DNA from 3 places in the Pseudoalteromonas sp. APC 3495 genome. Region 3 is predicted to be linked to each of the others. Evidence: predicted binding sites of a transcription regulator. Region 3 holds the regulator's gene; each other region holds the start of a gene.

Region 1 (7,217 bases), on a different contig from region 3:
GCTAACCATTGGTATTATTCCAACGATTGCGCCGTATTTATTACCTACGCTACTAACATCAATGAAAGCAGCGTTTATAAATAGCCAGTTTTCGTTTATTGAAATGCAAACAACCACTATTTTAGCTGCGTTAGAAAGTGGTGAAGTCGACTTTGCAATTTTAGCGGATGTACCTGAACTTAAAAGTTACCATACCATTGATTTATATAAAGAAGACTTTTTAGTTGCCGTATCAAGCGATAACGCATTGTGTGAGCATAAAAAAGTGGCACTGCAAGACCTGCAAGGTTGCAACCTATTAATGTTAAGTGATGGCCATTGCTTTAAAGATCAAGCCCAGCAGTTTTGTTTTTCGGCAGGGGTAGATGTTTCCAGCCAGTATCAAGGAAATAGCCTTGAGACTTTATTGGCGCTGGTGGCGATGGATGATGGTGTTACGTTTGTGCCAAAACTTGCAGCAATACCACGAGTGGGTATTCATTATTTGCCTATTTTTCCTAATCAACAACGTAATATTGTATTTGCATGTAGAAAGCATTACCCGCACTTATCTGGGGTTGAGCAATTGGCTCAGTGGTTAAGCGCCCACTCTAATTTAAAGGCTAAACTAAGCGAGGCGCTTTAGCATTTTACATGCGGCTATTGCTCGGCAATCTCTACAATGTCATTAATTTGTACGCCCGGCAAAGGCTGATCATTAATACTGACGGCAATAGCGCTGAGCTGATAAAGCTGCTCAATTCGTATACGGTTAAGTGTAGTGATGGTATGCGGCATAGTGTTGCCTTGTGCGTCGGTTAAATAATTATGATGGGCAATACTCAGTAGTTGGCCTTCTTCTAAGCCATGAGCCTTACCTAAATTAATCACTAATTTATTGTTTTCCATATGCATTATTTTACCTTGAGTAGGTAGACAGGCCATGGCTGCTTGTAGGTCATAACTTAAGGTTTGGTTTATATCACTAATGCTTTGGCCAAAAGGTGATTGCCAAAACCGATTACTATTTACATCAATAATGGCTGTTTTTTCAAATGGCCAAATTGCTTGGCTTTGATAGCTCTTTTGCCATAACGGCTCGTAAGTGGTGCCATTAAATAAGCTAAACTCTATTTGGTAGTGGCGCTGATAGCTTTCATCTTGCCAAAACGCATAGTCGCTATTGAGTTTATCGCTGGTAGATAAACTGGTTATTTGACTTAACAGCACATATTGCGCATTGCTGCGTGATGAAATTTCTTCTAACTGACTGTTTGAATAGTCATGCTGTTGATTAAAGTAGGTATCAACCTTTATAGCTTTGTTGAAATAGGCAACGGGTATTGCACTCATTTTTGATTTTTGCAACGAGGTATAAATGTTTTTACTGACTGCTTTGTTAATGTCAAATATTTGACCCATTCTCGCTTGTTCACGATTTGTTAATTGGCTTTGCGTGACAGCTATAAACTTATTAAAGTTGCTTTGTGGACATTGCTCTGTTTGCGCAAAGATATCTAAGCGTAAGGTAATTGCAAACTCATCACTACTGCGGTTTTCGCTAACGAGCTCTATTTTTTGAATTTCGCCTTGGCTACTTATTTTTAGCTGATCTTGGGTTAAAACACCATCAACAAGTGTTTGCACCGAGCTCACCCGCGCACCAGAGAATACAAGGGCTTGGGTAATCGCATCTTTTATTGCAGCGGCCTTTGCACCGGGAATGTCGCTATTTTGAATAACCGCATGGCCTGTAGACTCATACCACTGAGCGTGGGTAAAAGGTGAAAACGTTAATACCGCAGTGGTGCTTAATCCTGCCAATACTGCTTTTAAAAACGATTTCATACTCTTACTCCAATTAAACGTTAGTGTTAATAAATCTCAGCAAGTAATGTACCACTATTATTTGTTGTTACAGAATATAGGTATCACTGGCATTAAACGTGCATAACTGAGTTTAATTAGTTTTTAAAGGCCCTGTATGATGCGAGTAATGCCATTAATGATCACATTAGGCTGCTTAACGTTAAGCGGTTGTAGCAATATATTTGATAAGCACGTTGAATATAAATATGTTGAGCCAAATAATTACCCTGTATTAAAAGCAATAGGGTACGCGCCCATTAGTTTGCAGTCGGGAAGTAATGACACTCAAAAACAGCTTATGGCAATTAAAGCCTCCAAGCTAGAAGCATACCGCGAACTAACGGAACAAGTGTACGGGCAAAAAATTACCGCAGGCACAACCGTCGCAGGCTCTGTTGCCCAAGATGATTATTTACAGAGTAAAGTGCAAGGTATTATAAAAGGTGCGCAAATTATAAAAACTTATGCTGTTAATGATGTGTATATTACTGAGCTTGAGCTTAATATGAAGCGCGTACACGACTTGTACATCGGTGAGATAAAACCACGGGAAGTGAAAAAAGTCACTTATTACTAAGCGACAAGTTATTACTAACCGACAAATTATTAATCATAAAAAAACGCCTAAACGAATAATCGTTTAGGCGTTTTTTTATGAGTATTCTTTAGGCTTTTAGGTTACGCACAATGCTGTTGTCAGTATTAACTACACTACCGGCTTGATCGTAGGTCATAGACGAAGGTGCGCCAATTAAAATACCCTTTAATTGCTTTACACTTAACTGCGCCTGGTGCGCTGCATGAGCGTTAACTTCATTTTGTTTTTGACACTGCTCAAGCTTTTCTCGAGTTAGCTTTATTAAGTCAGCGTTTTCATCTGTTTGCTGATCATTACTGGCAATAAGTTTGCTGAGTTCTTTATCAAGGGTGCTTATACTGGTTAAAAAAGACATTTTTTGTTGGGCAATTTCTTTTAAACCTTCACCTCTTCGAGATGCAATCGCAGTAAGCTCCTGAGTGAGTAACTCGCTCAGTTTTGTTAAGCAAGTAATTTGCTCATTTAGTTTAATTGTAATTAAACTATTGTGATCAGCCATAAACGTTAAACTCAAAGTCTGCTAGATTTTTGGCAAGCTTCTCACTGTCGATTTGATAATTACCTTCAGTAATCGCTTTTTTAAGCTCAGCAACTTTGTTGCTATCAAAACCAGAAGACTGCTGCGCTTTCTCTTGTAACGATTTTAATTGCTTAGCTTGCGGTGTTAAGCTCACCGAATCGCTGGCAGCTTTAGGTGAAGGCGTTTGTGCCGCCTGTGTATTTGCATTATCTCTTTTTAAATCAACTTTTTGCTGTTGAGTGTTTGTTAAAACACTCGGTTGTTGATTTGATTTATTTACTTGACCGACCATAATAAAAATCCGTATATTGCCCAACTGATGCCTTTATATCGGCATTTATTAAAGATACTTTAGCATAAATTTATATTAAATATTTACTTGCACAGACTCTACACCATCTACACGCGCATTTAAAACTTTACCTGTCTTTTTGTTTTCTACTCTTACTTGCTCGCCCAAGGTGCCATCCTCTAATGCAATACCCGTCGTTTTCACTCTTAACCCTTTGATATTAGCATAAATTGTAACAGAATCACCTTTGCACACCATACATATTTGATTAAGTAAAACGGGCATTCCTTCACGGATGTTGCGTTTGCTACGACTACCAATAAGAGCCGTTGGATCTTCAAGGTACTGCGCTCTGATAAAGTGTGCAGGGCGCATATCAATACTTAAATGGGATGGAGTAATCACTTCACCTCGTGCTAAATTGGTAGTTGCAACTACAACAGGTGCTGATTCAGTGATTCTGACATGAACGTACTGTGCCCAGTTGTCACTATCGTTACATTTTATTTGAATAGTGACTTGGCGATTAAAGGGAGGCTCACTTGGCGTTATTAGCTCAGGCTCAGAATTACATTGGCGATCGGGAATGCGGCTATCTAGCGGTAATGCGCTAAACTGTATTTTGTTATCATTTGTAGTCACTGCTTTTTGAGCAACATAAGATACAGCCATTTCTTGCAATAACTCTTTACTAAATACTTGTGCCTTTAGTGGCAAAGCGAAGCAGAGGCTAGCAAGAAAATAAAAAACACTGTATCTTCTGGTTTTTTTTAACAAACTCATAATGTTTCGACTATGCTTATGGTTGCAAACAGGGTATAAATATTTTGCGTCAGAATTTAGACGCCCCCGTTGTGTTATGACGCTTTATTAATTGAAAGCAATTATCGTTCCTTATATTTGTTTTCTTAGGAGATTTAAATGGCCGGCATTTTAGACTCAGTAAACCAACGTACGCAGTTGGTTGGGCAAAACCGCTTGGAATTATTGTTATTTAAGCTTAATGGGCGTCAGCGCTTTGGTATTAATGTGTTCAAGGTAAGAGAAGTTCTTCAATGCCCTCCATTGACTAGCATGCCGAAATCTAACACTTATATCCGTGGCGTAGCACATATTCGTGGGCAAACTATTTCGGTGATTGATTTATCTATGGCCGTAGGCGGGCGCCCAATAAAAAGCATCGAAGATGGCTTTATAATAATTGCTGAGTATAACCGTACAGTGCAAGGATTCTTAGTAGGTGGTGTTGAACGTATAGTTAACATGAACTGGGAAAAAATAATGCCACCGCCGTCAGGAGCGGGTCGTTATTCTTATTTAACAGCCGTCACTGAAATTGAAAATGAGCTCGTTGAGATACTCGACGTAGAAAAAATCTTAAACGAAATCTGCCCAGTTAATACTACCGTGAGCGATGATGTCGCCTCGCAAGGTAATATACAAAAAGATTTAGGCGAGAGAATAGTATTTATTGCTGATGATTCGGCTGTTGCGCGAAATCAAGTAAAACGAGCATTGGAACCATTAGGTGTAACAACTGAGTTGGCTAAAAATGGTAAAGAAGCTTTAATAAGATTAAAAGAAATTGCAGAGCTCGATTGCGTAAATGATATTACAGAGCGAGTAGGGCTACTCATTTCTGATGTAGAAATGCCAGAAATGGATGGTTACACGCTGACTGCAGAAATCAAAGCTAATCCTAAACTTGCGCCACTACATGTGATTTTACACACATCATTGAGTGGTGTTTTCAATCAAGCGATGATTGAAAAAGTAGGAGCAGATGATTTTATTGCAAAATTTAACCCAGACGAGCTTGCAACAGCCGTTAATAAATGGGTTCATCGTGATTAATAAACATAGGTGTTATTGATTTGACTAATAAAGATTTGCAGCAAAACGAATACGATCAATTTCGCTTATTTTTAGAACAACAGTGCGGTATTGTTTTAGGTGAAAATAAGCAGTATTTGGTAAAGAGCCGTTTGGCACCATTAATGTCTCGATTTAATGTTGAATCGTTGTCTGAATTGGTAAGTAAAACTCTCGGTGTGCATGAGCGCCAGTTGCGCGCTGCCGTTGTTGATGCCATGACAACCAATGAGACATTGTGGTTTAGAGATCAGTATCCGTTTGAGTTACTTAAAACCAGATTATTCCCTGAGTTTAAAACGTTAAATAGGCCATTAAAAATATGGTCTGCGGCGAGCTCATCAGGACAAGAACCCTACTCAATAGCGATGTCGGTTGCTGAGTTTCAATCCAGCAGCCCTGGTGTTTTAAAAATGGGTGCACAAATAATTGGTACAGATATATCAAATACCATGCTTGATATGTGTAAACATGCTGAATATGATGCATTGGCATTGGCTCGTGGACTCTCTGCTGAACGCCGTAAAAAGTTTTTTAAAGACAGCGGCAATGGTATGGCACAAGTGGTTGATTCATTGAAAAAGCAAGTGAGCTTTAGGCATTTAAATTTGCTCGATTCGTACGCTTTAATGGGTAAGTTCGATATTATATTTTGCCGTAATGTTTTAATTTACTTTTCACCTGAGGTGAAAGCCAAAATAATTGCACAATTCTCTCAAGCACTTAACCCTAAGGGGTATTTATTTTTAGGTGCGTCGGAGTCTATGTCTGGTTTAAGTACTGACTTTGATATGGTGCGTTGTAACCCTGGTATCATTTATCAAAAGAAATGACCTTCATTAATATATTATCCCTCCTCTAAACGACGCCTATTGCGTCGTTTTTTGTTTTTATCATCACTATTTTCACTGCTGGCTCATTTATTGCTTTATCTGTACTGAGTCAATTTTTTGGAGGTAGTTATGGCTATCAGTTTTGATAAAGCATTAGGCGTGCATCCGCATGCGATGTTGATCCGTTCGCAAAGAGCAGAAATGCTCGCTACTAATATCGCAAATGCTGATACGCCCGGCTATAAAGCAAAAGATATCGACTTTGCCTCAGCATTAAAAACGGCAAAGTCCAACCAACTAAGCGGCAATACCATGGTAAGAACCAATGAAAAACACATTGCCGGTGGTACCCGTAGTGTAGGTAGTAATGAACTATTTCGTACGCCAAATCAAACAGATACAGGTGATGGCAACTCTGTTGATATACAAGTGGAACGGAACTTGTATACACAGAATGCTATGGAGTATCAGGCCAGTGTCCAGTTTCTTAATGGTAAATTTAAAGGCCTGAAAAAAGCCCTCGGTAGTCAAGGAGCCTAATTATGAGTTTATATAATGTGTTTGATATTGCTGGTTCTGGTATGAGCGCGCAAAACGTGCGATTAAATACCACGGCAAGTAATATCTCTAATGCCAATACAATTAGCTCTTCACAAAATGAGACGTACCGAGCGCGACAACCTGTATTTGCTGCGGAGCTAACAAAAGCGTCAGCGTCAGCAAGCAACCCACAGGGCTCTGCCGTTGGTGTAAAAGTGTTAGGAGTGGTTGAAAGTAATAAACCACTACAAATCGAATATAACCCAAATCACCCGAGTGCGGATGAAAATGGATATATTTACAAACCCAACGTGAATGTTGTTGAGGAGATGGCAAATATGATTTCTGCTTCTCGCTCTTATCAGACAAATGTTCAAGTTGCTGATGCAGCTAAGCAAATGTTAAGTAAAACACTGCTGTTAGGTCAGCGGTAACTGAGGGTAGCTCATGAGTAACGATATTAGTACTTCTTCATCCTACATGGACTCTTTACGTTGGCAAGATAAGCAAGTGCCAAAAAAAGAAGAGAGTGATGCGTTAACCCAAGAAGATTTCTTTTCGTTGTTAACACAGCAGTTGTCATATCAAGATCCCAGCAAACCAGCTGATAACGATCAGATGATTGCACAAATGACAAACTTTACTATGGCTGAAGGGATCTCAAATTTAAACTCTAACTTTGAGTCTTTAGCTGCGTCGATGACATCAAATTCA
Region 2 (7,217 bases), on a different contig from region 3:
CAAATAAAGATGGGGCTAGTTTAGCAGTTCAATTACTGCTAAGTCACTTCTAAATGAGCGTTTGGCTCACAATTTTAAAGCGATTTGAGAAGTAAATAAACGCTAGCTTTTATCGTTTGTACTCTCTTTGGCTTTTTCAAGTTGCTGGCGCTTTTTAAGCTGGCGAGTTTGCGCATGTAAGCTGGCTCTTACAACCAGCTCTTGGTCGCTGTCTCTTATTGATACAAATAACAGAGTATATTGGTAGTGCTCATTATCTTGTTTTTCAATGGCAACCACTTCGCTATAACAATACACCGCAGAGGCCTCGTGTTGTAAAAAAAGTTTAGTACGAAACTTTTGCCCTAATGTATACAAATGTTCACTGGTAAACTTAATGCCGCCACCGCCGTAACTGTCGCAATAGATAGAGTTATCTTCTGGTTGTTCAGAGGCTAAAATATGACTCATGATCAAATCTATTTTGCGCGACTGAGCTTGTAAAAAAGTAGTTAGTTCTTGGGCAATATCACCTAAATTACGCAAAGGGCCTAAGGCGCTTTGCTCTAAACTGCTTACTTCGTTAGCAAGTTTAAATAAAGGCGGAATATCAGCGTCAAGTTCAGCTAAGCTTTTTGGCACAGCCGAATCATCCACGGCAAACAGATTGACGCGATTACTTTCCTCAATTTGAAAATAAAGCTCAAAATCTGATAATTTTTGATTATTCATATGTAACTCCTATCCGTTAATAGTAGCGTTGCGACTACTAAATTACTACACAACACGCCAATAAAATTAAGCTAAATATCTGTTTGCCCTCATTATAAAAAGCCAAATCAACTAAAATTGCGCTAACTTTCAATATTTACCAAACAGGCATAATGATTAAAAAAGTTTTAAAAGGTAATACGTTTACATTGCACTATGTATGTTAGCAACTAATAAATAACCAATAATTAACAAAACTCCTTGTAATTAGCCCTAAAACTCGTAATCTTACGGTAATAATAATAACAAGGGACTACCCACGTGGCTCGAGGACTTAAATTAGCCAGTACATTCTCAGACATATCCACGCAACTGCGGCGCTTCGTGTCTAAAATTGTGTTGCCTGACGATGTTGATGATATTGTTCAAGAAACCTTTGTTAAAAGTTATGAAGCTGAATTAAAGCAAGATATTCAATACACCCGTAGCTACATGTTAAAAACAGCTAAACACCTAGCACTTAATCATATAGCTAAATGGGATAATAAATTTAGTACCCCTTTAAACCACGAAACTGAACTTCCCAAATTGCTTAAATCAATGCAATTAGAAGACGAATACACCTCTAAAGAACGTTTTTTATTATTTTGTCGGGCGACTGAGCAATTAAGTCCTGTTGTAAGAAAGTGCTTTATTTTAAAAAAAGTCTATGGAATGAGCCAAAAAGAGATCGCACAGCAAATGCAGCTAAGTCAAAGTACGGTAGAAAAACACATTGCCAAAGGGTTATTAAATACCATGCTATATATGCGCGAACAGTCACACGATGAGAGCGACCATTGCCAACAAAGTGCGGACATAATGAGGGCAGCAAAATGAATAACATCCATCAATTTACCTCAAAAGAATTAATATTAGAAAAAGCATCGCAATGGATCAGTGCTATTGACCGTGGCCTTACAAAAGAAGAGCAGGAACAATTTAAACTGTGGATGCTACAAAGTACTGCTCATCAAAATGCGGTGTATGAATTAGCTCAGCTTTGGGATGACCTGAGTGTACTTAACGAACTCAGCGTATTATTTCCAAATAAACAATCGGCTAATAGCAAAACAAAGCCTGCGTATGTATTTGGCATGGCAGCAAGTATTGTTGCTGCATTAATGATGTGCAGCTATTTATTGCTAAATATAGATAGCAATTTCAACAAAAATTTAGCCAAGGTAAATTATACAAAAATTTATAAAACAAAAGTTGGTGAGCAAGCAACCTATGTTTTACCAGATGGCACAATTGTACAACTTAATACCAATAGCTCATTGGAAGTCGCTTATAGCCAAGGCCGTAGGCAATTGTTACTAAGTCGTGGCGAGGGCCGTTTTAATGTTGCTAAAGATGCATCACGCCCATTCAGCGTGATGGCCGGTGATAAAAGCTTTACCGCTCTCGGTACTGTATTTAATGTGCAGCGCAATACTTCGTCAGATCTCGAGCTGGTTGTTACTGAGGGTAAAGTGATGATCACCGATCCTAGCGTTGCTGTTAATGCTGATGATTTCAAAGCGTATCAACAAGCTGATAATAACAATCATGAAATTCGTCAAATTAATGCCAATATTGTGATTTCCGGTGAAAAAGCCATTATTGAACAAAGCGTTACCAAACCAATCACACACTTATCGGTTGATGATGTACAGCGTGACTTAGCTTGGCAAAATGGCATGTTGATATTTAATGGTGAGCAACTGGTAGATGCCTTAAACGAAGTCAGCCGTTATACCGCTACGCGGTTTGAACTATCATCTGATGAGTTAGCCCGTATAAAAGTGGCCGGTGTTTTTAAAGCGGGTGATGTGGCAGGCCTGTTAGAGAGCTTGCAAAATAATTTTTCGATTGAACATGAACGTTTAGGCGAGCATGTTGTTAGCCTAAAATATCAAAAAAAATCATAGGTAATCGTAATGAAAATCACACCATTGTTAATCAATGTTGCTCATAAGAGTGTAAAAAGTAATTTAAAGATTAAAAAAATGATAAAAAACTATAGAGGATTTTTGTTTGCTAACTGTTTATATAAGTTGCGCAGTAACCATACGTGCCATTTAACTCAATTTGGCCTTGTTGCACCGCTGTTTTTAAGTATCAGTGTGTATGCAAGTCAAACCGAGGGGCAAATGATGCAATTTGATATAAAAGCGCAACGAGCAGACAAAGCCTTAATAGAATTTGCTAAGCAAACAGAACAAACTGTGGTTTTTTCGTATGAACTTGCCAAGCAATACGAAGCAAATTCGTTGTATGGATTTTATTCTCAACTTGATGCACTAAAAGCATTACTGGCTGAGACACAGCTCGATGCGGTTGTTGATCAAAATGGTTTACTGAGTATTAAACTCAAACAAATCAATAGGAAAGATAACAACATGATGAAGCTTTCAGGAGTTAGTGCAGCTGTATTACCTGCTTTACTTGCAGTTAATTCACAAGGAATCAATGCCGCTGAACAAAGCGCAGAACAAAACATCGAAAAAATTGCTATTGTAGGTAGTCGTGTGGCAGGGCGCTCAGTTGAAGACTTACCTGTCCCCGTTGATATTTTAAGTGCAGAAGCACTCGAAAATACCGGCCAAACAGAAGTTGGCCGCATGCTTCAAGCTATCGCACCTTCTTTTAACTTTTCAAGTTCATCTATCAGTGATGGTACTGACGCATTAAGACCAGCAACGCTACGTGGCCTAGGGCCAGATCAAACGTTGGTATTGATCAATGGTAAGCGTCGTCACCAAGCCAGTATTATTCATATTAATACTTCGGTGGGGCGTGGTACGGCGGGTACCGATATGAACGCTATTCCAGCCTCAGCAATTAAACGTATTGAAGTACTGCGTGATGGCGCTGCGGCTCAATATGGTTCTGATGCAATTGCCGGTGTTATAAATATTGTGCTCAAAGATGGCAGCGAAGGTGGTAAAGCCGCTATTAACTACGGTGAGTATTCAGAAGGTGATGGCGAAACTGTTAACATCGACTTTAATAAAGGCTTTGCTTTAGGTGACAATGGTTATTTAAATACAACTATAAACTACCGTGACCGCGCACCAACTAACCGTGCAGGGCTTCATGGTTCATGTCAATTTTATGGTTGTACTGAGCTCAGTGACGGCACGTTACTGGCAGGCGACCCGCGTGAACTAACCGCGCCACGCGATACATTTAGAATTGGCGATGCCGACTCTCAACAATTTGGTTTAACGGTTAACACCGGCTACGAATTAGGAGCGGGTGAACTATACGGTTTTATTACCTATTCAACGCGTGATAACGAATCAGCAGCATTTTTCCGTCATAATGCCAATGCCGGTGGTAACCCAGTATTACAAGATGGTGATGCGACAGTTCCGGCTGGCTTTTTACCAAAAATAAACACTACGATTGACGATATTTCATATAACTTTGGTTATAAAACGCAGTTTGATAACGACTCAAGCTTAGACTTATCGTACACCTATGGTGAAAACAGCATTGATTACACCACTAGCGATACGATTAATGCCTCTTATGCCAACTTCTTACGTTACGACCAAGGCTTAAGCGCTGCAGATATTCGCGCCACTATTCCACGTGAAGGTTACGCGTATGGTATGGAGCTATCACTGCAAACGATTAATCTTGATTTTACTCAAAATTTTGATGATTACTCATTAGCAATGGGCGCAGAAATACGCACCGATGAGTACCGTATTTTAGAGGGCAGCGAATACGCATACCGTGATTACGATACCAACAATGGTGTTAATATTTATGATGGACTAAGCGGTGGTATTGGTAGCGAAAATGCATCAGGTGGCACACAAGGCTTTGGTGGTTCATCGCCAGCATCGTCGGTTGATGAGTCGCGCGATGTGATCTCGTTTTATTTAGACGCTGAAGCTTACGTTATTGAAGATGTGATTATCTCAGGGGCGTTACGTTACGATAATTACAAAGGATTTGGCGATACAGTTAACTTTAAACTCGCGGGTAACTGGTCACTAACCGAAGATATTTCACTTCGTGGTGCATTAAGCTCAGGCTTTAGAGCGCCTTCAATGCAGCAGTTGTACTTTAACAATATCAGCACGCAGTTTGTTGTTGGTCCTAATGGCAATTTAGTGGCTGAAGAAGTGGGCACGTTTAGAAACGATTCAACCTTGGCGCAAAGTTTAGGTATTCCTAAGTTAACAGAAGAGAAATCTCAAAACCGCAGTTTAGGTATTGTTTATAATGTAAGCGATAATATTAATGTAACGCTTGATTACTACTCAATCGATATTGACGACCGTATTGTAATTAGTAATCGCTTAGGCAAAGGTTTATCAAACAGTCTTGATGCCGCGTTATTGAGCTCGGGTGCTGGTGCAGGACAGTTTTTCTTAAATGGGGCTGACACAGAAACGCAAGGTATCGACTTTGTGGCTACATGGAATACAGAAGGCCTAGGCGGCACACTTGATTTTACATTAGCGGCCAACTTTACCGAAACCGATGTGGTGTCGTTATTTACACCTGCAGGTTCTGGTCTTGAAACCGTGCCAGTCGATGATGTGTTTTCTGATCAAGAAATTTCTATCATCGAAGAATGGCAACCAGAAGATCGCATTAACTTAAGTGCACTTTATCGCCGTGACGACTGGACTGTTAATTTATCACTTAATCGTTTTGGTGAGTACACAGTTGAAGATGGCGGTCGCCAGACTTACGGTGCTGAAATTTTAACTGACATTAAAGTTAATTACTTTGTAACTGATAATTTATCGGTAAATATTGGCGCAAATAACTTATTTGATGTTTACCCTGATGAAAACACCATAGGTAATTCACGTTCGGGTACTATTGTAGATGCTCAAGGTAATACCATTGTCAGCAGTGATGGGGTATTTAAGTACTCTCGTCGTTCAGCGCCATTTGGTTTTAACGGTGCTTACTACTACGTAGGTGCAGAATACCGCTTTTAATTAATAACTCTCCTATTGTTATTTAACAACCAAAGGGCCGTAAGGCCCTTTTATAGTTTTTAAACTTAATGTTTTTGCATTTTACTCATTTCAGCATGACAGCTTTGCATGGTAAGCAATACCTTTGACAGCGCCGCTTCACAATCATGTGATTGAGGCTTTTTTAACGCTGTTTTAATTTCTTCTAAGGTTTTATCTTCTACTTCTTCAAGCTCTTTAATGTAGGTTTGGTCGTTATCGCTAGTAAATGTACTGAGCAAAGCGGTAAATGCTCTGCGTGCTTCTACCGCGAACGAAGAGCCATCTTCACGTGCACCTTGTTGATTAATTGCATAGGGTTGTAAGCTTTCAACACTTACTTTGCGGGCGTCGATCATGCGCTGAAATAATGCACTTACGCTAGGATCTTGTACTTTATCTTGTGCTTTTTCGTAAAAGTCGATACCGCTATTCATTACTTGGATAATGTCGGTGATATGATTTATCTCTTGTCCTTGATGGGTGCTCATAATAATGACCTCTGTTAATTTAAAATACATAGATAACTAAGCAAGCGGCATTCCAACGCGGTTTTATTTTTTAACTAATTGTTTTTCATGGTTTTATTATTATGGGGAGGTCTAGGCAAGCTTGCTAACATGCTGCTAGCAAGCAAAATTTACATAAAAGCATGTAAGAAGGTTATTTAAGCTCTTCAGCTACTTCGGCTACTTTTTGACGTAACCAAATATGGCTAGCATCTCTGTGTAACAAAGGGCTCCATATCATATCAAGTTCAAATGGTGGAATTGGAAAGGGTGGTTCAAGTATTTTAAGCCCCGGATCGTCTACATAAATATTGGCCGCTTTTGAAGGTAAAGTCGCCACGAGGTTTTTTTCTTTCGCTAAATGAATCGCAACATGGTAGTTACGAGTAAAGGTGGCAATATTTCGATGCTTCCCAAAATGTGCGAGCGCTTCGTCAACCCAACCCAGCTTTTGCACATCTTTAGGATCCATGCCAACCCCAACACCAAAGCCTGTTTTACTTACCCAAATATGGCGGGCTTTTAAATAGCTATCTAGGCTAAAGTTTTCAATAATAGGGTTGTCGGATTTTACTAAACAGCAAAAGCTATCTTTCCAAATTCGCTTATGATGAAACGATTGCGGTAAGTTCTCAAAGCGGTTAATTGCCATGTCTACTTTACCGTTTTCTACATCATGAAAGGTTACATCGCTGGGCGTTAAAATATCTAATGTGGTGTCTGGGGCTTCTTCATGTAATTTCCCTAATAAACGCGGTGCCATGGTACTGGCTGCATAGTCACTGGCCATAATTCTAAACACGCGTTTACTTTGTTTAGCTTCAAATTCGCGATTAGGTGCTAGCGTTTCTTCAAGCGTCATCAAAATACCGCGAATAACAGGCTGTAACTCAATAGCGCGCTCGGTCGGCACCATACCATCGCTGGTACGCACTAAAATAGGATCGTTAAAAAGGTTACGTAGGCGTTTAAGTCCATTACTCATTGCCGGTTGAGTAATACTAAG
Region 3 (7,217 bases):
AAAACCGATACTGCCGTGGGTAATGCAGTTGGTTCAAACATCACTAACATCTTATTAGTTTTAGGTATTACCGCCCTTTTAAGACCCTTATCAGTATCTTCAAGTACGTTAAAACGTGAAATTCCACTGGTACTGCTGGTCTCCATTGCAACTTGGTATATTTTTTCAGATAACTATTTTTCATTTTTTGAAGGTGCAGCCTTATTATTTGGCTTTGTTGTTTTTATTGGCGGACTTATTTTTGTCTCACTGCGAGCTAAAAACCAAGACGATCCGTTTGTGAGCGAAGCCTGTGACGAAGTACCTGACAATGTACCAACCAAAAAAGCTGTTTTTTGGCTGGTAGTGGGTATGATTTTACTGCCGGTTAGTTCACACTTTTTAGTTGGCTCAGCCGTTGATATCGCAAAATATTTTGGCTTAAGTGACTTGGTGATTGGTTTGACCATTATTGCTATAGGCACCAGCTTACCTGAACTTGCAGCTTCAATTGCAGGTGTACTTAAAAATGAAGATGACTTAGCGCTGGGTAACATAGTTGGTTCGAATATTTTTAATATTTTAGCGGTATTACCGCTGGCAGGATTAATTAATCCATCGGTTATTGACGCATCAGTAGCTAACCGTGATGTTATTATTATGATTGGCGCAACCTTGGCGCTAATTGCTATGTCATTGAACTTTAGAGGTCAAAGACGTATCAATAGAATAGAAGGTGGCTTGCTCATCGTCGCATTTATGATTTACCAAGGTTATATTTTTAGTCAAGTAGGATAGCCCATGGCAACGCTAAACTTTATTCAACAAGGGTTACGTGTTCTAGAGATTGAACGCCAAGCACTCAGCGATATTACACAATACGTTAATGAAAGCTTTAACCAAGCCTGTCAATTAATGTATGACTGCTCAGGTCGTATTATTGTTATTGGCATGGGTAAATCAGGCCATATTGGTAACAAAATAGCCGCCACTCTTGCCAGTACCGGCAGCCCCGCATTTTTTGTTCACCCGGGTGAAGCAAGCCATGGTGATTTAGGAATGATCACAGCAAATGACGTGGTTATCCTCATTTCAAACTCTGGTGAAACCAGCGAAGTACTTAATATTATTCCAGTATTAAAGCGCATTGGTGCCAAAATGATTGCCATGACAGGCAACCAAGGCTCAACCATGGCAACATTGGCAAATGTGCATGTGTGTATTAAAGTTGAACAAGAAGCCTGCTCATTGGGCTTAGCACCTACTGCAAGTACCACTGCCACACTCGCTATGGGTGATGCCATGGCGGTGGCATTATTAGAAGCACGCGGCTTTACTGCTGATGATTTTGCACTATCGCACCCTGGTGGTAGCTTAGGCAAGCGATTACTCTTAACTCTTAAAGATGTTATGCACAGTGGTGCTGATACGCCTATCATTAACGAGACGCAAACGATTAAAGATGCCTTAATTGAAATGTCGGCCAAAGGACTCGGCATGACCGCTATTGTTGATAGTGACCAGCAATTATCAGGCCTGTTTACCGATGGCGATTTACGCCGTATTTTAGAGCAACGTATTGACATTCATAGCACTGAAATTAATGTTGTGATGACCAAGTCGTGTACTACAGCCACCCAAGAGATGCTCGCGGCTGAAGCGTTAAATATTATGGAACAAAAACGTATTAATGGTTTAATTGTAATTAATGAGCATAATCAACCGATTGGCGCACTAAATATGCAAGACTTACTTAAAGCCGGAGTGCTATAAATGCAATTTGAAGATCTCTATCAACCGCTAAGTGATGATGCAAAGGCGCGCGCAAAAAAAGTAAAGCTATTAATTTGTGATATTGATGGTGTATTTTCTGATGGCCGTATTTACCTTGGAAACCAAGGTGAAGAACTCAAAGCATTTAACACCAAAGACGGATTTGGTATTAAAGCCCTGATTAACAGCGGTTTTGAAGTCGCCGTAATCACTGGGCGCCATTCTCATATAGTGCAGCAACGTATGAGCAGTTTAACCGTACAACATATATATCAAGGCCAAGAAGACAAGCTTATAGCCTATCAAGAATTAAAACAAAAATTAGCGCTTAGCGATGAGCAAATTGCTTATATAGGTGATGATGGCCCAGACATGCCAGTAATGGAGCAAGTCGGTTTTGCGGTTGCCGTAAACGATGCTCATCCACTTATTAAACGTTTATCACATTATGTAACCCAACTGCCCGGCGGTTTTGGGGCGGTAAGAGAGCTGACAGACTTACTTATGCTCGAAAATAACAAGCCACTAACTAGCCAAGGAACGAGTTCATGAATGTAGCGCGCATTATACTGAGCGTTTTATTCATAAGCTGTATGGTTTGGCTCTGGTATCCTTATTTTACTAAGGTTGATATTACTGCAAGCGAAGAAACACAAGTTATTGCTAAGCCTGATTATACCGCTATTGAGCTAAAACAAACGGCTTATAATGAACAAGGTAAAGTGAGCCATAAGGTAACTGCGGTAAAAATGGAGCTGTATCAACAACTCGGTTTTACCTTTTTTGAAAAGCCTATATTCACTTTATACAACGAGCAGCAAACATGGCGTATTAACGCCGATGAAGCCACCCTCTACGACGACCGTCAACTGGTGTTAGAGGGTAATGTAACCGCTCAAAACTTAGTAGATAACGCCATGATCGATACGATCACCGCCCAGACCATCAATGTTGATATAAAACTATTAACCATGCAATCACAGCAGCCTGTCGTTATTACAGGACCTAATTTAAAAATCACAGGTAAAGGCCTTGAGGCCGATTTAAAAACCGAGGTGATTAAACTTATTAACCATACGCGAACCCTATATTATGACCAATAACCTATTTAAAATTTTAATTGTTCCCTCACTATTAATTGCTTTTAACAGTAATGGCGCTGAACCTGCTGAAGCCCCCGCTGCTAATCAAATTTCAATTAGTGCAGATAAGCAAGAAGGTCAATTAAAAGAAAACGTAGGCATTTTTGAGAAAAATGTTGAAATTATTCATGGTAATCGCCGTATCACAGCTGACCGTTTAGAAGTGCATAAACGCGATGACCTAGGCGATAACAAACAGTTATTAATTGCCACAGGCAGCCCTGCATATTTTGAAGAAACACAAGCTGATGGCACCATAATGAGCGCCAGTGCTAATGAAGTGCGTTACGATGTGTCGCTGCGTTTTTTAACCTTAATCGGCGATGCAAGCATTGCTCAAGCAGGTCAAAAAATAACAGCTAAAAGTATCACTTACGATATCGAGCAGCAGTTAATTAGCGCAGAAAAAGACGAAAACTCAACAGACCGTGTACACACTATTTTAGTGCCTGTTGAAAATAAAAAAGAAGATGATAAAGGCCAACCATGAGCACATTAAAAGCAGAGCTATTAGCTAAAAGCTACAAAGGTCGTGAAGTTGTAAAAAACGTTGGCCTAGAGGTTGAAGCTGGCAGTATTGTGGGGTTACTTGGCCCTAATGGTGCAGGTAAAACCACCACTTTTTATATGATTGTAGGCCTTGTCCCTAGTGATAAAGGCAAAATATCAATTGATGATAAAGATATTACTTTATTACCGATGCACAGCCGAGCGCGTTTAGGGATTGGTTATCTACCGCAAGAGTCGTCTATTTTTAGAAAGCTGACTGTTTATCAAAACTTAATGGCTATCTTAGAAACACGTAAAGAATTAAACAAACAACAACGCGAAGATACCTTAAATAATTTACTTGATGAATTTAGCATTCAGCATATCCGCGACAGCCAAGGTATGGCCTTATCAGGTGGTGAACGTCGCCGCGTTGAAATTGCTCGCGCGTTAGCAGCAAACCCTAAATTTATCCTTTTAGACGAACCCTTTGCGGGGGTTGATCCTATCTCAGTATTAGATATTAAAAAGATTATAGAGCATCTTAAAAACCGTGGCATTGGCGTACTTATTACAGACCATAACGTGCGCGAAACACTTGATGTTTGTGAAAAAGCCTACATAGTTTCTCATGGGGAGTTAATTGCATCAGGCACTCCTGAATACGTATTAAACGATAAAACAGTACGCGATGTTTATTTGGGCGAGCAGTTCAAGCTCTAATATGTGTGTTATTCCACTAAGCATCTGCTAAGATTAATCATACTTAGGTCTGTTGACCTTTCAAGGTTGAATTTGCAGCAGTCTGTTTGGTATTTAGGCAAGGCAGAGCCTATGTGGTGTGGTATTCCCCATAAATAGGCGATAACGCAGCATCAATGCCAAACAGGCGCTGCCCTTCGGGTTCTGCCTAGGGACGATTTACTCTTTGTTGCCTACATGGATGTAGGTAAGGAGCGTGAGCAGGACGCGGAAGCTTTGCTCGGTTTTGACTTAGCCCACTAGGTTACAAACCTCGCGCCGCAATTAAACCGCCCCTAGTTTGAACAAATTTTAATCCGTAAAGGTCAACAGACCGTAATTTAAAAGGATTGTTAGAGATAAATGAGGCAATCATTACAGCTGCGCATGGGCCAGCAACTTACAATGACTCCACAGTTGCAACAAGCAATTCGCTTATTGCAACTCAGTACATTGGATCTCCAGCAAGAAATTCAAGAAGCGCTCGATAGCAACCCCTTGCTTGAAGTTGAAGAACACGATTACAGCGAAGACACTGCAGGTAAAAACGAACAAAAAGCCGATAACGATGACTTAACGCTAAGTGCCTCAGCTGACGATAAACCTAGCGAGGATGAGCAAGATAGCGGCGAAGCAATGACCAAAGACACCATTAGCGATGATATGGCTATGGATGTTACTTGGGATGAATATATGAGCGCTGCGCCTGCCTCTTCATCGGGCCCAATGCCAGAAGATGAATCTATTTATCAAGGCTCTTCGACTGAAACGCTGCATGAGTATTTAATGTGGCAACTTCAACTGACGCCGTTTAGTCCTACCGATGAAGCGATAGCTATTGCAATTGTAGAAGCTGTGGACGACTCAGGGATTCTAACCCTTAGCTGTGAAGAAATATTAGAAAGCTTTAACCAAGAAAACGACGGCGAAGATGAAGTTGAACTTGACGAAATAGAAGCGGTACTAAAGCGTATTCAACTATTTGATCCAGTGGGAATAGCCGCGCGTAGTTTACAAGAGTGCTTGTGTATTCAGCTAAATCAATTTGATAAAGACACACCTTTTTTAAACGAAACAAAAATGATCTTAACCGATCATATTGATTTACTTGCTGCACGTGACTATCGCACGTTGATGAAAAAAACAAAGCTTAAAGAAGATGAGCTTAAAGAAATCATGACGTTGATTCATACGCTCAGCCCAAAACCGGCAGACACTATTGTTAGAGAAGAGTCTGAATACGTTATTCCTGATGTGTCGGTTAAAAAAGTTAAAGGTCGTTGGGTAGTTGAATTAAACCCAGATAGCATGCCTAAGATCAGAGTAAATAGCCAATATGCAGCTATGTCGCGTACGGTTAAATCAAGTGGTGATAGCCAGTTTATTCGCTCGCACTTACAAGAGGCTAAATGGTTTATAAAAAGCTTAGAAAGTAGAAATGACACGCTACTTAAAGTAACCAACTGTATTGTGCAACAGCAACAGGCCTTTTTTGAACACGGTCCTGAGGCTATGAAGCCTATGGTGCTTAACGATGTGGCTGAAATGGTGGAAATGCACGAGTCGACTATATCGCGTGTTACTACGCAAAAATACATGCATACACCACGTGGCATTTTTGAGCTTAAATATTTCTTTTCAAGCCATGTAAGTACTGAAAATGGTGGCGAATGTTCATCAACAGCAATACGTGCATTAATTAAAAAATTAATCGCTGCAGAAAACTCAGCTAAACCATTGAGTGATAGTAAAATTGCAGATATATTGGCAGAGCAAGGAATTAAAGTAGCGAGGAGAACCATTGCAAAATATCGCGAATCTCTAGCTATTCCCCCGTCTAATCAACGTAAAAGTTTGATTTAAGGCGTACAACAAAGAGGAAAATGTTTATGCAACTGAATTTAACTGGTCGCCATGTAGATATTACCGACTCGCTTAGAGACTACGTAAATAGTAAATTTTCGAAGTTACAGAGGCACACTGATCACATAACGAATGTGCACGTTATTCTCGATGTAGAAAAACTAAACCAAAAAGCTGAAGCAACCGTTCATGTTAGTGGCGCTGAGATTTTTGCCTCTACTGAGCATCAAGATATGTATGCCGCTATAGACTCGCTCATTGACAAGCTAGATCGTCAAGTAATTAAACACAAAGAGAAACTTGCTCGACACTAACACTATGAAACTAAGCTCACTTATCTGTCAGGACTGCAGTAAAGCTGCGGTCCTTTTTAATAGTAAAAAAAGAATTTTAGAATTTATCAGTGAATTGGCTCACAATAAGCTGCCCTATTTAACACAACAAGATATTCTTAATGCATTAACTGCAAGAGAAAAGCTTGGAAGTACAGGCATTGGCCGAGGCATTGCTATTCCACATGGTCGCATGAGTGGAGCTCAAGAGCCCCTTGCTTTGATTTTAGTGAGCGAAACAGCTATTAATTTTGATGCGATTGATAACCGGCCGGTTGACATTTTTGTCGCGTTAATTGTTCCCGATGGCGATAATCAGCAGCATTTGAAAACGCTAGCCACGATTGCTGATAAGCTCAATGATAAAGAATTTTGTAAACAGTTACGCGCCGCCAAATCGGATAGCGAACTATATCAGGTTATCGTCAGTCAATCGTAGTAACAAAGAAAGGTGATAAATGGAATTAATAATTATAAGCGGTCGTTCAGGGTCAGGTAAATCTGTGGCGTTACGCGTTGTGGAAGACTTAGGTTATTATTGTGTAGACAATATTCCTCTTAATTTATTACCATCATTAGTGCGCAGTGTTTCCGACAGTTATAATAAAATTGCCGTGAGTGTTGATGTACGTAACCTACCTAAAGAGCAACAGCAGTTTAATGAAATCATTGAATATTTACCTGGTTTTACTAAACCAACGGTATTTTATTTAGACAGTGACGATCAAACATTAATAAAACGCTTTTCGGAAACGCGTCGTCTCCACCCTTTATCTATTGATTCTTTGCCGCTTGATTTAGCCATAAAAAAAGAAAAACAACTGCTTGATGTATTGATTAATCGTGCTGATTATATGATTGATACCACAGATTTAAGTGTGCATCAGCTTGCTGAATC

The links. The regulator sigma-54, encoded in region 3, starts transcription at its own class of promoters, with help from an activator protein. The targets are predictions, from matches to a motif close to GTTGGCACGNNNNTNGNNT.
Region 1: the regulator sigma-54 is predicted to act here: its motif matches at 6,041-6,059, upstream of flgB (flagellar basal body rod protein FlgB).
Region 2: the regulator sigma-54 is predicted to act here: its motif matches at 6,232-6,250, upstream of QL984_RS10685 (PA2169 family four-helix-bundle protein).

The regions. Positions count from the first base shown of each region.
Region 1 is NZ_JASDDA010000017.1:3,715-10,931, forward strand. Features, by position in the region: gene QL984_RS08845 (LysR substrate-binding domain-containing protein) at 1-625, shown strand, start outside; gene QL984_RS08850 (flagellar assembly protein T N-terminal domain-containing protein) at 640-1,827, opposite strand; gene QL984_RS08855 (LPP20 family lipoprotein) at 1,967-2,425, shown strand; gene flgN (flagellar export chaperone FlgN) at 2,514-2,945, opposite strand; gene flgM (flagellar biosynthesis anti-sigma factor FlgM) at 2,938-3,258, opposite strand; gene flgA (flagellar basal body P-ring formation chaperone FlgA) at 3,334-4,041, opposite strand; gene QL984_RS08875 (chemotaxis protein) at 4,180-5,112, shown strand; gene QL984_RS08880 (protein-glutamate O-methyltransferase CheR) at 5,133-5,963, shown strand; gene flgB (flagellar basal body rod protein FlgB) at 6,093-6,503, shown strand; gene flgC (flagellar basal body rod protein FlgC) at 6,506-6,937, shown strand; gene QL984_RS08895 (flagellar hook assembly protein FlgD) at 6,951-7,217, shown strand, end outside.
Region 2 is NZ_JASDDA010000023.1:2,035-9,251, reverse strand. Features, by position in the region: gene QL984_RS10705 (PilZ domain-containing protein) at 103-711, opposite strand; gene QL984_RS10700 (sigma-70 family RNA polymerase sigma factor) at 1,012-1,569, shown strand; gene QL984_RS10695 (FecR domain-containing protein) at 1,566-2,642, shown strand; gene QL984_RS10690 (TonB-dependent receptor) at 2,652-5,684, shown strand; gene QL984_RS10685 (PA2169 family four-helix-bundle protein) at 5,750-6,193, opposite strand; gene QL984_RS10680 (LysR family transcriptional regulator) at 6,366-7,217, opposite strand, start outside.
Region 3 is NZ_JASDDA010000009.1:30,215-37,431, forward strand. Features, by position in the region: gene QL984_RS05540 (calcium/sodium antiporter) at 1-777, shown strand, start outside; gene QL984_RS05545 (KpsF/GutQ family sugar-phosphate isomerase) at 781-1,752, shown strand; gene kdsC (3-deoxy-manno-octulosonate-8-phosphatase KdsC) at 1,753-2,304, shown strand; gene lptC (LPS export ABC transporter periplasmic protein LptC) at 2,301-2,855, shown strand; gene lptA (lipopolysaccharide transport periplasmic protein LptA) at 2,845-3,384, shown strand; gene lptB (LPS export ABC transporter ATP-binding protein) at 3,381-4,106, shown strand; gene QL984_RS05570 (RNA polymerase factor sigma-54) at 4,488-5,987, shown strand; gene hpf (ribosome hibernation promoting factor) at 6,014-6,301, shown strand; gene ptsN (PTS IIA-like nitrogen regulatory protein PtsN) at 6,306-6,758, shown strand; gene rapZ (RNase adapter RapZ) at 6,778-7,217, shown strand, end outside.